Regions from separate parts of the Pseudomonas spartinae genome, predicted to be linked through region 3. Evidence: predicted binding sites of a transcription regulator. Region 3 holds the regulator's gene; each other region holds the start of a gene.
The links. Region 3 encodes sigma-54, which starts transcription at its own class of promoters, with help from an activator protein. Its sites were predicted from a motif close to ANTGGCATNNANNTTGCTNT; they were not measured.
Positions count from the first base shown of each region.

Region 1 (5,164 bases), on a different contig from region 3:
AGTCGGTAGTTGTGATCGGGCAGCAGGCCGGGGTCGCTGGTGAGGGTCACGATCATGTCACCGGAGCCGTTATGGATCGATGCGTCCGGCTCCGGCACGAGAATACGCAGTAGCTGATAGTGCACGGCCTGCTTGGTGACGGCGGGTGGGGTCGCGCGCACCGTGGCGGTGGGCTGGCTCAGCTCGACACTGTTGGATGGCGCCAGCATCACCGGCTCGGCATTGCTGCTACGCGGTTTGTCGGTGAAGACGCGGTTACCTTCGGCGTCGATGTAGGTATAGACCTGAGCCGAAGCCGCTTGGGTGATGAGCAGTAGGCAGAACAGCAGTGCACGCATCGTGATCAGTTCGTAGGTCTTGGGGTCGGACGCGGTGGTGGCGCCGGCTGGCGGGCAGGGCTGTTGAGGCTGATGCGCTGCACGGTAAAGGTTTCGGTGTTGCTCTGCTGGATGACGCGATCACCGGCCATGACCGCCACCGCCAGGCTGTGTTCGCCGCGGTCGAGGTTGTTCAGTTGCAGGCTGGGGACGTTGCTGGCCTGGCCATAGGGCTTGCCGTCGAGAATCAGGCGCAGCTGGTGGCCGGGTTGCAGGCGTGGCTGAATGTTCACGCCGACGATGAAGCTGCCGTTGTTGGCGCGCATGGCCTCGTCATCCGGGATGCCGGTCAGGCTCAGTACGGAGTAGGGGGCTTCGCTCTGCGCCGGGGTGTTGTCGTCGACCGCCGGCATGCTGGGCGTCTGCATCTCCACGGTGTTGGTCGGGGGCAGGTCGACGCTCTCGGCTGCGGTGCCTTCGGGCGGCTGGTTGGTGAAGACCGTGTTGCCATTGGCGTCGGTGTACTTGTAGATCTGCGCGCTGGCCGGCAAGGCCAGGGCGAGCAGCAGGCAGGCGAGTAATGGGCGCATGGGCCGATCCTTCCTCGGATGATGCGCTAAGCCTTGCACTGCTATCGGTTCCTGGCAAGCGCAGTGCGCCATGGCTGTGATGTTTGGCTACAAATCAGCTTGGCTCACGGGCCGGTTGCGCGGAGTGCGCTGTGCGCATCATCGCTGCGTGATTGACGGCGCAGGCGCTGTGCATGGTGCAGTGCGCTGCTGAGGGCATGAAAAAAGCCCCGCCAGGCAGGGCCGGGCGGGGCTTTCGAACGCGCCGTCAGGCGGCGCGATGCTGGCTTAGACGCTGTAGTACAGGTCGTATTCCAGCGGGTGTACGAAGGTACGTACCTTGATTTCTTCTTCGGCCTTCAGCTCGATGTAGGCATCGATGAAGTCGTCGGAGAACACGCCGCCCTTGGTCAGGAACGCGCGGCCCTTGTCCAGCTCTTCCAGGGCTTCTTTCAGGCTGCCGCACACTTGCGGGATCAGCTTGCCTTCTTCCGGCGGCAGGTCGTACAGGTTCTTGTCGGCTGCATCGCCCGGGTGGATCTTGTTCTGGATACCGTCGATACCGGCCATCAGCAGAGCAGCGAAGGCCAGGTAGGGGTTGGCAGCCGGATCCGGGAAGCGAGCTTCGATACGGCGAGCTTTCGGGCTGGCAACGTACGGGATACGGATCGAGGCGGAGCGGTTGCGAGCCGAGTAGGCCAGCATGACCGGCGCTTCGAAGCCCGGGACCAGACGCTTGTAGGAGTTGGTCGACGGGTTGGTGAAGCCGTTCAGGGCCTTACCGTGCTTGATGATGCCGCCGATGAAGTACAGAGCGGTCTCGGACAGGCCGGCATAGCCTTCACCTGCGAAGGTGTTCTTGCCGTCTTTGGAGATCGACATGTGCACGTGCATGCCCGAACCGTTGTCGCCGTACAGCGGCTTCGGCATGAAGGTAGCGGTCTTGCCGTAGGCATCGGCTACGTTGTGCACGCAGTACTTCAGGGTCTGAACTTCGTCAGCCTTGTTCACCAGAGTGTTGAACTTGACGCCGATTTCGTTCTGGCCAGCAGTGGCCACTTCGTGGTGGTGCACTTCGACGACCAGGCCCATTTCTTCCATGGCGTTGCACATGGCAGTACGGATTTCGTGGTCGTGGTCGCACGGCGGAACCGGGAAGTAACCGCCTTTGACGGCCGGGCGGTGGCCCTTGTTGCCGCCTTCGACGTCGCCGTCGGTCATCCAGGAGCCTTGCTCGGAGTAGATCTTGAACATCGAGCCGGAGATGTCGGACTTGAACTTCACTTCGTCGAAGATGAAGAACTCGGGCTCCGGGCCGACGAATACGGTGTCACCGATGCCGGTGCCTTTGAGGAACTCTTCAGCGCGCTTGGCGATGGAGCGCGGGTCGCGGTCGTAGCCTTGCATGGTGCTCGGCTCGATGATGTCGCAGACCAGGATCAGAGTCGGCTCTTCGGTGAACGGATCCAGTACGGCGGTTTCGTCGACCGGCATCAGGATCATGTCGGAGGCTTCGATGCCTTTCCAGCCATGGATGGACGAGCCATCGAACATCTTGCCGTGCTCGAAGAAGTCTTCGTCCAGGGCGTCACGGGCCGGCATGGTCACGTGGTGCTGCTTGCCCTTGGTGTCGGTGAAGCGCAGGTCTACCCACTTCACGTCGTGTTCTTTGATCAGTTGAACAGCCTTAGACATGTTGTCCTCCAGGTGGAAAAGGCTTATTTCGATAAGCCTTGAAGATACGGTGAAGCCCGGCGGGATAGTCCTTCAGGGCGACCTGCCTCACAAGGGAGCAAATTGCATGCCAGTGCCCCTTATTGGGCAGAGGCCGCGAAACTCAGGCACCGCGCCGCCTGCGCGGCTATTTGGTGTGAATATTTGCACCATTTAAGGGCTGTAAATTATGGCTAAGACCTATTTTGGTGCATTGATTGGGTGGTGCAGTATTTTTGGTCAAAGCTTGAACAATTTCCGCTATAATCCGCGCCCCTGTTTTTTCGTCCCCCAAGCGGGCGCTCTATTCATGAAGCTCATCGTCAAAGTTTTCCCGGAAATCACCATCAAGAGCCGCCCAGTGCGCAAGCAGTTCATTCGCCAATTGGGGAAGAACATCCGCTCCGTGCTGCGTGATCTTGACCCCGAACTGCGGGTGACCGGTGTCTGGGACAACCTCGAGGTCGAGACCGACCTGGATGATCCGCGCCTGCTGAACGAGATGACCGAGCGCCTGCGCAACACGCCGGGCATCGGTCTGTTCCTTGAGGTCAATGAATACCCGCTGGGTGATCTGGACGACATCACCGAGCACTGCAAGCGCCACTACGCCGAGCAGTTGCCGGGCAAGATCTTCGCGGTGCGCTGCAAGCGCGGCGGTAAGCACGCGTTCTCCTCCATCGATGTCGAGCGTCACGTTGGCTCGCGCCTGCGCCTGGAGTGCGGCGCTGCCGGCATCGACCTGAAGAAACCGGAAGTCGAAGTGCGCATGGAGATTCGTGATCAGCGCCTCTTTGTGGTGCACAACCGTCACGAAGGCCTTGGCGGTTACCCGCTGGGTTCGCTGGAGCAGACCCTGGTGCTGATGAGCGGCGGCTTCGACTCCACCGTGGCGGCCTATCAGATGATGCGTCGCGGTCTGGTCAGCCACTTCTGCTTCTTCAATCTCGGTGGCCGTGCCCATGAACTGGGCGTGATGGAAGTGGCGCACTATATCTGGCAGAAGTACGGCCGCTCGCAGCGTGTGCTGTTCATCAGCGTGCCGTTCGAGGAAGTGGTCGGCGAGATTCTCGGCAAGGTCGATAACAGCCAGATGGGCGTGATCCTCAAGCGCATGATGCTGCGCGCAGCCACCCGCGTCGCCGAGAAGCTGCAGATCGAGGCGCTGGTCACCGGCGAGGCGATCAGCCAGGTCTCCAGCCAGACCCTGACCAATCTGGCTGTGATCGATTCGGCCACCGACATGCTGGTGATGCGCCCGCTGATCGCCAGCCACAAGCAGGACATCATCGACACCGCCACGCAGATCGGCACCGCCGAATTCGCCAAGAACATGCCCGAGTACTGCGGTGTGATCTCGGTGAACCCGACCACCAGGGCCCGTGGTTATCGCGTGGAGAAAGAAGAGGCCCAATTCGACATGGCCATCCTCGAGCGTGCCCTCGAGCGCGCTACCCAGCTGCCCATCGATCGCGTGATCGACGAGCTGGGCAAGGACGTGCAGGTCGAGGAGGTGCGCGAGGTACTGGCCGGGCAGATCGTCATCGATATCCGCCATCCCGATGCAGCAGAAGACGAGCCGCTGGACGTGCCCGGCATCGAGGTGCAGGCGTTGCCTTTCTATGCGCTGAACAACAAATTCAAGGAACTGGATGAGAACCGCCAGTACCTGCTGTATTGCGACAAGGGCGTGATGAGTCGCCTGCATGCCCATCACCTGCTGAGCGAGGGGCATGCCAATGTGCGCGTTTATCGTCCGGCATAGAACACCGGGGCTCAATGGTGGGAGTATCCGCCATCGCCCTCCCGACCGTTCGCTGACGGGGGTACCCCGTCCGGCCCGCTGAACCCAGTTTCTTCATATTTGTCGTCCAGGCTGGGCGACACACCGAATCCTCTGATCGAGATACACACAGTGATCGAAAATCTGCGCAACATCGCCATCATCGCCCACGTCGACCATGGCAAAACCACCCTCGTCGACGCCCTGCTGCGTCAGTCCGGCACCCTCGAGCGTAACGAGCTCAACGACGAGCGCGTGATGGACAGCAACGACCAGGAAAAAGAACGCGGCATTACCATCCTGGCCAAGAACACCGCCATCAAGTGGAACGACTACCGCATCAACATCGTCGACACCCCCGGCCACGCCGACTTCGGTGGTGAAGTCGAGCGCGTGATGTCGATGGTCGACTCCGTGCTGCTGGTCGTCGATGCCCAGGACGGCCCGATGCCGCAAACCCGCTTCGTGACCAAGAAGGCCTTCGAAGCCGGCCTGCGTCCGATCGTCGTGATCAACAAGATCGACCGTCCGGGCGCCCGTCCTGACTGGGTCATGGATCAGATCTTCGACCTGTTCGACAACCTCGGTGCCACCGACGAGCAGCTCGACTTCCAGGTCGTCTACGCCAGCGCCCTGAACGGCATTGCCGGTCTCGACCACACTGCCATGGCCGAAGACCTGACCCCGCTGTACCAGGCCATCGTTGACCACGTGCCGGCACCGAACGTCGACCTCGACGGTCCGTTCCAGATGCAGATCTCCGCGCTGGACTACAACAGCTT
Region 1 covers NZ_CBDAMB010000013.1:97,900-103,063, forward strand. Annotated here, with positions in the region: gene ACN8M7_RS22595 (DUF4124 domain-containing protein) at 1-338, opposite strand, end outside; gene ACN8M7_RS22600 (DUF4124 domain-containing protein) at 344-907, opposite strand; gene glnA (glutamate--ammonia ligase) at 1,175-2,581, opposite strand; gene thiI (tRNA uracil 4-sulfurtransferase ThiI) at 2,910-4,364, shown strand; gene typA (translational GTPase TypA) at 4,515-5,164, shown strand, end outside.
Region 1: a site for sigma-54 is predicted at 2,676-2,695, ahead of glnA (glutamate--ammonia ligase). Genes of this name have one in related genera too.

Region 2 (5,164 bases), on a different contig from region 3:
GATACGGTTTCCCGTATACACACTTTCCAGGCGTGCTCCTTCAACCGCTCGGACACTTCACCGGATCTCGATTGGCTGTGCAGCCCGTCGAGGTGCGCTAATGTAGTCGAATGTTTTCCTGAAGGCAAATTTTTTTTAAAGGATTCATGCGCTTAAGTGCGTAGTGGATTTTCGTCGTCCTTGTCGGCGGGCTGCTCATCGAAGCGAATGTGGCCAAATAGCAGGAAACCCAGGGACATGAACAGGCCTACACCGAATATCAGCAGCACCCCGGACGGGCTGCGCAGGTAGAGGCTTTCGCTGAGCACCACCGATGCCAGCAGCAGGCCGATCACGGCCAGCATGTAAAGAATGGAGTTGAAGGTATTCATAGGCTGCTCCTTTGGTGCGCGCCCACCTTAAAGGCCAGGCTTCGCGCTCGGCCAATTGCCATCCGACATCGCCACGATAGGCAAAAACACTGACCCACCAGTCAGCCGCGGCGCTTTACCAGAGCAGTTCGGCTGAGTACCTTCTGCCCACATTCGGCCCCGCGGCTCTAACAAGGAAAACTGCCATGAGCGACCTGATCAGCTATCAACTCGAAGACGGCATCGCCACACTCACCCTGAGCAATGGCAAGGTAAACGCCATCTCGCCCGATGTGATCGCTGCATTCAATGCCGCGCTCGATCGCGCTGAGCAGGATCGAGCCATCGTCATCGTGACTGGGCAACCGGGCATCCTCTCTGGCGGCTACGATCTGAAGGTGATGACCTCAGGCCCGCAGAACGCGATCAACCTGGTCGCTGCCGGCTCCACCCTGGCGCGCCGTATGCTCGCTCACCCCTACCCGATCATCGTTGCCTGCCCCGGCCATGCGGTGGCCAAGGGTGCGTTCATTCTGCTGTCGTCCGATTACCGCATCGGCGTCGAAGGTCCCTTCAATATCGGGCTGAATGAAGTGCAGATCGGCATGACCATGCATCACGTGGGCATCGAGCTGGCACGTGATCGCTTGCGCAAGTCGGCATTCCACCGCTCGGTGATCAATGGCGAGATGTTCGACCCGGCAGGCGCTGTGGAGGCCGGCTTCCTAGACAAGGTGGTGCCGGCCGAACAATTGCTGAGCACCGCACAAGCCGTGGCGCAGCAGATGAAGAAGATCAATATGACTGCGCACAAGAACACCAAGCTGAAGGTGCGCAAGGCGCTGCTGGAAACCCTCGATGCCGCCATCGAGCTAGACAAGCAGCACCTGATGTAAGCACGCAACACCGCGCAAACGAAAAGCGCCGCTTCCGTTGAGGTCGCGGCGCTTTTTTGTTTAAGACATTTGATTGCTGTCGAGTATCGCTGCGCACAGCGCGCGCTGTGAGTCAGCCGGAATAGTCGAGGGCCGTCCAGGCGCGGCTCAGACCTTGAGCCAGCACACAGCCAGGTCTGCTCAGCTGCTCGTTGAAGGACGCCGGCAGCAGAGTAGTCTCTCCCTCAGCGGCGCCGTGTCGCTCGGTCAGCCACTGCAGCTTGCCGCAGTTGGGCGTCTCGATCACGTAACTGGCTGCGATGTTCGAGTGGTGGCTGGGCAGACGAATCACGTCCAGTACGACACCCGCCTCCTCGACTCGATGACCATCTGAAACCAGCACGGCCCAGGCCTGCTCGCCCTCGATGACCAGATAGGCGCCGTTGGCCTGTGGTCGCTCGACCTGTGGTTGCGCGCAGCCACTGAGCAGGGCCAATAGCACAATCGTCATCAGCATCTGTTGCATTGCCAATACCCCCTTGCAAGGCGCCCACATCGGTGCGGTGGACGGGTTGTTGTCGCCTGAGTGAGGTCACTATCACCCAATACTGTTTATTTGTACAGTATTTTTCGATTACCCTGTTCCGCAGGTAAAACACCGATCAAACAGGAGCACCATCATGCTGGACGTACTGCAGCTGAAACACCGAGTGAACCGCATGCCGCTGGAGCGCGTGCGCGACATGGTCGATGAGCTGTTGCTCGAGGGAATCGTCATGGAGAACCGCACGCCCTTTAATCGCCAGCACTTCAATACCTGCTTCGCCGAAATCGAGGCACTGCTGCAACGCGCTGGCTACCATCGCCAGCTAGACGTGGTTGGCTATCAAGGGCTCGCCTATGCCCTGTTTGACCCAACCCGTTGGGAAGCCGTCGAGGTACTGCACTGGTTACGTGACTTCGTCGAACTCAAGCAGCAGCACTCCTGCAGCTGAGCAGCACTGCACGCTCCGAAATTGGCCAGCCGCATGGCTGCTGCACAGTATTTGGGCAGTTCATACAGGCACGCGGCTCTTCTCAAGAGCCATCTGGCTTTCTGTATCTCATTGAAAAATATGGTGATGCCGACGCATTAGCTCTGCGGTCCAGCGATCTGGCAAAAGCCTTGCTAAGGGAAACCCAACAACGCTCCTGATCGCCAACGGCGGTGATTCGGACACACAGACAAAGACGTCAAAGACACCTTGTTGCCATCGGCTTCAGGTTGTCTGCGACGTCTTTTTTCGTTTCTGCAAGTCGAGGAATTGCCATGCGCCATCGCCTATCCCCCAATCGCCGCCTTTCTGTGCTGGGTTTGACCCTCAGTTTGCTGACTGCACCTCTGCTACACGCTGCCGAGCCGGAAAAGGCCGAACTGAAACTGGGCTTCATCAAGCTCACCGACATGGCGCCGCTGGCCATCGCCTATGAGAAGGGTTTCTTCGAGGATGAAGGGTTGTACGTGACCCTCGAGGCACAGGCCAACTGGAAAGTGCTGCTAGACCGCGTGATCGACGGTGAGCTGGATGGCGCACACATGCTCTCCGGCCAGCCGCTGGGCGCCACCATTGGCTTCGGCACCAAGGCCGATGTGGTCACTGCCTTCACCATGGATCTCAACGGCAACGCCATCACCGTTTCCAACGACGTCTGGAAGGCGATGAAGCCACACGTACCCATGGCAGACGGCAAGCCCCTGCACCCAATCAAGGCCGACGCGCTCAAGCCGGTGATCGAGCAATACGCCGCCGCCGGCAAGCCGTTCAACCTGGGCATGGTGTTCCCGGTGTCGACGCACAACTACGAGCTGCGCTACTGGCTCGCCGCCGGCGGCATCAACCCCGGCTACTATGCTCCCGAGAAAGGTGACATCAGCGGCCAGATCGACGCCCAGGCGCTGCTCTCGGTGACCCCACCGCCACAAATGCCGGCCACTCTGGAGGCCGGCACCATCAGTGGCTACAGCGTCGGCGAGCCGTGGAACCAGGCGGCCGTGTTCAAGGGGATCGGCGTGCCCGTCGTGGCTGACTACGAGATACGCAAGAATATGTCGGAGAAGGTTTTCGGCGTCTCGCGTAGCTGGGCCGAGGCCAACCCGGAAACCCATAAGCGGCTGGTCAAGGCTCTGATCCGCGCCGGCAAATGGCTTGACGAGAACGACAACGCCAACCGCGCCGAAGCCGTGGAAATTCTCTCGCGCCCTGAATACGTCGGCGCCGACGCCAAGGTGATCGCCAATTCCATGACCGGCACCTTCGAGTTCGAGAAAGGCGACAAGCGCGAGGTGCCGGATTTCAACGTGTTCTTCCGCTACCACGCCACCTACCCCTACTACTCCGATGCCATCTGGTACCTGACCCAGATGCGCCGCTGGGGGCAGATTAGCGAAGCCAAGCCGGACAGCTGGTATCTGCAAACCGCCAAGCGCGTTTTCCTGCCGGATATCTACCGCGAGGCGGCCGCCGAGCTGATCAGCGAAGGCCTGGCCTCGCCGGACGACTTCCCTGCGGCCGATGAGGACGGCTTCCGCGAGCCGCTCGCCGACACCATCGACGGCGTCGTCTACGACGGCCACCAGCCCAACGCCTATCTGCAGCAGTTCAGCATTGGTCTGAAGGGCGACAGCGCGCTCTAAGCCAGCTTGGCAGCGCCGCTCTGCGGCGCCACAACCGACCAGAGGACAGGACGATGAGCAATCCCAACGTCGCCACCCCGATCCAGCAGACTCTCAAGACGGCGCGTCACAGCGCCCTGATCAAACGCCTGGCCAGCAGCCTGATTCTGCCGGCGCTCGGCATAGCCGTATTCCTGCTGTGCTGGCAGGGCCTGGCCAATCATATCCAGACCAGTCTCGGCCAATTCCCCGGGCCGCTGCAGGTCAGTGAGCAGTTCGCCGGACTGATGGCAGCCCACCAGCGCGAGCAGGACAAGGCCGCCGCCTTTTATGAGCGCCAGGAGACGCGTAACGCCGCCCTGCTGGCCAAGAACCCGGCCGCCGAGGTGAAGATCCGCCCTTATACCGGCAAGCCGACCTTCATCCAGCAGATATTCACCAGCCTCTATACCGTGGCGGCCGGCTTCGTGATCGCGTCATTGCTGGCCATTCCGCTGGGTATCGTCTGCGGCCTGAGCAAGTCGCTGTACAGCGCGCTCAACCCACTGATACAGGTGTTCAAGCCCGTCTCACCGCTGGCCTGGCTACCGCTGGTGACCATGCTGGTCAGTGCTCTGTACGTCAGTGACGACCCGCTGTTCGCCAAGTCCTTCCTCACCTCGGCCTTCACCGTGGCGCTGTGCTGCCTGTGGCCCACGGTGATCAACACCACGGTGGGCGTGGCCGGCATCGACAAGGACCTCAATAACGTCAGCAAGGTACTGCGCCTTTCACCACTGAGCCACGTACGGCGCATCGTGCTGCCAGCCGCACTGCCGATGATCTTCACCGGTCTGCGCCTGTCCCTGGCCACCGGCTGGATGGTGCTGATCGCCGCGGAGATGCTGGCGCAGAACCCGGGTCTGGGCAAATTCATCTGGGACGAGTTCCAGAACGGCAGCTCCAACTCCCTTGGCCGGATCATGGTGGCGGTGATCGTCATCGGCCTGATCGGCTTCGCCCTCGACCGTCTAATGCTTGTCCTGCAGCGGCTGTTCAGCTGGGACAAGAACGCTGTATTGCGCTGATCCAGGAGCCCCGTCATGAGCCATCCGCATCTCGAACTGACCAATGTCGGCATCGACTTTCCCACCGAAAAGGGCCTGTTCTGCGCGCTGCAGAACGTCAATCTGAAAATCGACAAGGGCGAATTCGTCTCACTGATCGGCCATTCCGGCTGCGGCAAGTCGACAGTGCTGAATATCGTCGCGGGGCTTCATCAGGCCACCGCCGGCGGTGTGATCCTC
Region 2 covers NZ_CBDAMB010000011.1:15,476-20,639, forward strand. Annotated here, with positions in the region: tRNA gene ACN8M7_RS20830 (tRNA-Ser) at 1-62, opposite strand, end outside; gene ACN8M7_RS20835 (hypothetical protein) at 153-371, opposite strand; gene ACN8M7_RS20840 (crotonase/enoyl-CoA hydratase family protein) at 557-1,246, shown strand; gene ACN8M7_RS20845 (hypothetical protein) at 1,359-1,751, opposite strand; gene ACN8M7_RS20850 (hypothetical protein) at 1,906-2,220, shown strand; gene ACN8M7_RS20855 (CmpA/NrtA family ABC transporter substrate-binding protein) at 2,535-3,899, shown strand; gene ACN8M7_RS20860 (ABC transporter permease) at 3,953-4,945, shown strand; gene ACN8M7_RS20865 (ABC transporter ATP-binding protein) at 4,961-5,164, shown strand, end outside.
Region 2: a site for sigma-54 is predicted at 2,378-2,397, ahead of ACN8M7_RS20855 (CmpA/NrtA family ABC transporter substrate-binding protein). Genes of this name have one in related genera too.

Region 3 (5,164 bases):
GGCCATCATCAGCGGACGCAAGACGCCGGTCGTCGAGCGTCGCGCCAACAACCTCGGCATCCAGCACCTGTTTCAGGGCCGCGAGGACAAACTCGTGGTACTCGGCGGCCTGCTCGCCGAACTCGGCCTAAGCTATGAGCAGGTCGCCTACCTCGGTGACGACCTGCCGGACCTTCCGGTCATTCGCCGCGTCGGGCTGGGCATGGCCGTCGCCAGCGCCGACGGATTCGTCCGCCAGCACGCGCATGGGGTAACCCAGGCGCGCGGCGGTGACGGCGCGGCACGGGAGTTCTGCGAACTGATCATGCGTGCCCAAGGCACACTGGATGCGGCCCAAGCCGCCTATCTGTAGAGAACAGCATGCTGCGTAAATTTCTCAACACCCTGATCTTTGCCCTGATTGCAGTCGTAGTGGCTGCGCTGGGCTACTGGAACCTTGCACCGGACAGCGGCCGCCAGACCCAGCAGGCCAGCAATGACAATGTCGTCGACTTCTACGCTGTCGGCGCGCGCACCGTGCAGTTTCAGGATGACGGCAAACTGCATTACCGCATGACCGCGGACAAGCTCGAGCACGTCAAGAGCACCGACATCACCCTGATCGACACCCCCAAGCTGGACCTCTATCGCGGCACCGAGCTGCCATGGAAGGTCACCAGCCAGCGTGCCGAAGTCTCCCCTGGCGGCGTCGAGGTAGAACTGATCGACGACGTGCGCATCGCCCGCACCGATGCCAAGAACCGTCCAACTATCATCACCAGCAGCCGCATGACCGTTATTCCCGACAAGGAATATGCGCAGACCGAGCAAGCCGTTAGAATCGTCGCGGCCAACGGGGTGACCACGGCACAAGGAATGAAAGCGTACTTGAATGACGGCAGGATGCTCCTGCAGTCCAACGTAAGAGGCCAGCATGAGGTTCGTTAATACCCTCCCCCTGATTCTCAGCCTCGGCGCCGCATTGGGAAGCGCGGCTGCCTGGGCACTGCCATCGGATCGCGATCAACCGATCCGCATCCAGGCCGACAGTGCAGAACTGGATGACAACCAAGGTGTAGCCGTCTACCGCGGTGATGTAGTCATCACCCAGGGCACTCTGAAGATCACGGGCGATACCGTGACCATCACTCAGACCAGCAGCGGCGATATCGATGTCTTCACCTCGGTCGGCAACCTGGCCTACTACGAGCAGAAGCCTGCCGTGGACAAGGACATCGTCAAGGCCTACGGCAAGACCATCCAGTACTTCGCCAGCAACGAGCGTATCGTGCTGATCGACCAGGCCAAGGTGATTCAGGAAGGCAACACCTTCGAAGGCGAGAAGATCGTCTATGACACCCGCCGCCAGATCGTCAACGCAGGTCGCGCCACAGGTGGCAATGTCAGCACGCCGCGCCCGCGTATCGACATGATCATCCAACCGAAGAACAAACCCGCGGATCAACAGCAGTAATGGCCACTCTCAAAGCCCAACATCTGGCGAAAAGCTACAAGAGCCGCCAGGTCGTGCGTGACGTCAGCCTGAGCATCGAAAGCGGCCAGATCGTCGGCCTGCTCGGTCCCAACGGCGCCGGCAAGACCACCTGCTTCTACATGATCGTCGGCCTGGTGCGCGCCGATCAGGGACGCGTACTGATCGACGACCTGGACGTCAGCCACCAGCCCATGCACGGTCGCGCGCGCGCCGGCATCGGCTACCTGCCGCAGGAAGCCTCGATTTTCCGCAAGCTGTCGGTGTCGGACAACATCATGGCCATCCTCGAAACGCGCAAGGATCTGGACCGTGCCGGACGCCAGGCGGAGCTGGAAAACCTGCTGCAGGAATTCCATATCCACCATATCGCCGACAGCCTCGGTATGAGCCTGTCCGGTGGCGAGCGACGCCGCGTGGAGATTGCCCGCGCCCTGGCGACCAACCCCAAGTTCATCCTGCTCGACGAACCTTTCGCCGGCGTCGACCCGATCTCGGTTGGCGACATCAAGCAGATCATCCATCACCTCAAGACCAAGGGCATCGGCATCCTGATCACCGATCACAACGTGCGTGAAACCCTGGACATCTGCGAAACCGCCTACATCGTCAACGACGGGCAGCTGATCGCAGAAGGTGACGCCGAGACCATCCTCGCCAACCAGACGGTGAAAGAGGTATACCTTGGCCATGAATTCCGCCTGTAGGTCGCCTGTTATTTCGCTACAGAAATATTGCAACCCCTAGGCAAAAACAAGAAATTCAGGCATATAATTTGCTTCCTGGCGGCGCTTCGGCGCCCTGATGTGGAAGGCGTAACTCGCCAGTAAATTAAGGTCTGCAATGAAACCATCGCTAGTCCTCAAGATGGGCCAGCAGCTGACGATGACCCCGCAGCTGCAACAGGCTATCCGCCTCCTCCAACTGTCGACCCTGGACCTGCAGCAGGAGATCCAGGAGGCACTGGAATCCAATCCCATGCTCGAACGCCAGGAAGATGGCGACGACTTCGACAACAGCGACCCGATGGCCGATGGCGCCGAAAGCGCCGCCCCCGCGCCGAGCAAGGAAGAGACTTACCAGGAAACCACCCCGACGGTCGACAACCTCGAGGAAGGCGAGTGGGGCGAACGCATTCCCAACGAGCTCCCCGTGGATACCGCCTGGGAGGACGTCTACCAGACCAGCGCCAGCAGCCTGCCAAGCAACGACGATGACGAGTGGGACTTCACCACCCGCACCTCGACTGGCGAGAGCCTGCACAGCCATCTGCTCTGGCAACTGAACCTTGCGCCCATGTCGGACAAGGATCGCCTGATCGCCGCCACCCTGATCGACTGCATCAACAACGATGGCTACCTCGAAGAAACCCTCGAGGAAGTGACCGAGTCTTTCGACCCCGAACTGGACATCGAGCAGGACGAAGTGGAAGTGGTGCTGCACCGCATCCAGCAGTTCGAGCCGGCCGGCATCGGTGCCCGTGATTTGCGCGAGTGCCTGCTGCTGCAACTGCGCCAGTTGCCAGCCAACACCCCCTGGCTGAACGAAACCCAGCGCGTGGTGGGCGACTACCTGGAGCTGCTCGGCAGCCGCGATTACGCCCAGCTGATGCGGCGCACCAAACTCAAGGAAGACGAGCTGCGCCAGGTCATCGACCTGATCCAGCGTCTGAATCCGCGCCCGGGCTCACAGATCGAATCCAGCGAACCGGAATACGTCGTACCCGACGTGATCGTGCGCAAGCACAACGACCGCTGGCTGGTCGAGCTCAACCAGGAAGCCATGCCGCGCCTGAGGGTCAACCCGCAGTATGCCGGCTTCGTCAAACGTGCAGACTCCAGTGCCGACAACACCTTCATGCGCAATCAGTTGCAGGAAGCGCGCTGGTTCATCAAGAGCCTGCAAAGCCGCAACGAAACGCTGATGAAGGTGGCAACGCAGATCGTCGAACATCAACGCGGCTTTCTCGACTATGGCGACGAGGCGATGAAGCCTCTGGTGCTGCACGACATCGCCGAAGCGGTAGGCATGCACGAGTCGACCATCTCGCGCGTCACCACGCAAAAGTTCATGCACACGCCGCGCGGTATTTACGAGCTGAAATACTTCTTCTCCAGCCACGTCAGCACCTCCGAAGGCGGTGAATGCTCGTCCACCGCGATCCGCGCGATCATCAAAAAACTGGTTGCAGCAGAAAACGCGAAAAAGCCGTTGAGCGACAGCAAGATCGCTGGTTTACTGGAGGCACAAGGCATCCAAGTCGCCCGTCGGACAGTCGCCAAGTATCGTGAGTCCCTCGGCATAGCGCCCTCCAGTGAGCGCAAGCGACTGATGTAGGCCAGATCGACTGAAGGCCTCGAGCCTTCAGGCCAAAGTGTTCCGGTGGCGGGTCGAACCAGACCCGTCTCTTACACAAGGCAACAAGGAGAAAGCGGTATGCAAGTCAACATCAGTGGACATCAGCTGGATGTGACCGACGCCCTGCGTGACTATATCGGCGAGAAACTCGGCCGACTGGAACGCCACTTCGACAAGATCACCAACGTACAGGTGACCATGGAGGTCGAAAAACTCAAGCAGAAGATCGAAGCCACCCTGCATGTCGCCGGCGGCGAAGTCGTCGCCAACGCCGAACATCAGGATATGTACGCTGCCATCGACCTCTTGGCCGACAAACTCGACCGTCAACTTATCAAGCACAAGGAAAAGCAGCTCGAACGCCTGCAAGGCGCCACGGCCCGCTAACATTCCCCATCCATGATCCGACTTGAAAATATCCTGACCCCCGGCCGTTCCCTGGTGAACGTGCCGGGCGGCAGTAAGAAGCGCGTGCTCGAACAGATCGCCAATCTGGTTGCGCGCGACCTGCCCGACCTGGATGCCCAGGACATCTTCGAAAGCCTTATCGCCCGCGAGAAGCTCGGTTCCACCGGCTTCGGCAACGGCATCGCCATTCCGCACTGCCGCCTGGCCGGCTGCAGTACACCGATCAGCGCTGTATTGCACCTGGAAACTGCCGTCGACTTCGACGCCATCGACGGCGCACCTGTCGACCTGCTGTTCGTACTCCTGGTACCGGAGGCAGCAACCGATGCGCACCTGGAGCTCCTGCGCCAGATCGCCAGCATGCTCGACCGCCAGGATGTACGTGAACGTCTACGCCATGCCAGCAGCGGCGAAGATCTCTACCAGGTTGTCGTGGACATTCAGAACGGTCACTGAACATGCGCCTGATCATCGTCAGCGGTCGCTCGGGCTCGGGCAAGAGCACCGCCCTCGATGTACTTGAGGACAACGGCTTCTATTGCATCGACAACCTGCCGGCCGGCCTGTTGCCGGACCTGGCCGAGCGCTTCCTGCCGCACAGCGACATGCTGCTGCCGCAGGTTGCCGTCTCCATCGATGCGCGCAATCTGCTGAGTCAGCTCAAGCGCTTCCCTGAATTGCTCGATGAAGTGCGCAAGCGCAATATTCGTTGCGACGTGCTTTATCTGGATGCCGAAGACGAGACGCTGCTCAAGCGCTTCTCGGAGACGCGCAGGCGTCATCCGCTGACCAACGACAATCGCTCGCTCGCAGAAGCCATCGCTTATGAGAGCCAGCTTCTGGCGCCGATCACCGATCGTGCAGACCTCAAGATAGACACCACCCGCCTGAATCTCTATCAACTGCGCGACACACTCAAGCTACGCC
Region 3 covers NZ_CBDAMB010000001.1:308,034-313,197, forward strand. Annotated here, with positions in the region: gene ACN8M7_RS01490 (KdsC family phosphatase) at 1-352, shown strand, start outside; gene lptC (LPS export ABC transporter periplasmic protein LptC) at 361-927, shown strand; gene lptA (lipopolysaccharide transport periplasmic protein LptA) at 914-1,453, shown strand; gene lptB (LPS export ABC transporter ATP-binding protein) at 1,453-2,178, shown strand; gene ACN8M7_RS01510 (RNA polymerase factor sigma-54) at 2,315-3,808, shown strand; gene hpf (ribosome hibernation-promoting factor, HPF/YfiA family) at 3,908-4,216, shown strand; gene ptsN (PTS IIA-like nitrogen regulatory protein PtsN) at 4,229-4,693, shown strand; gene rapZ (RNase adapter RapZ) at 4,696-5,164, shown strand, end outside.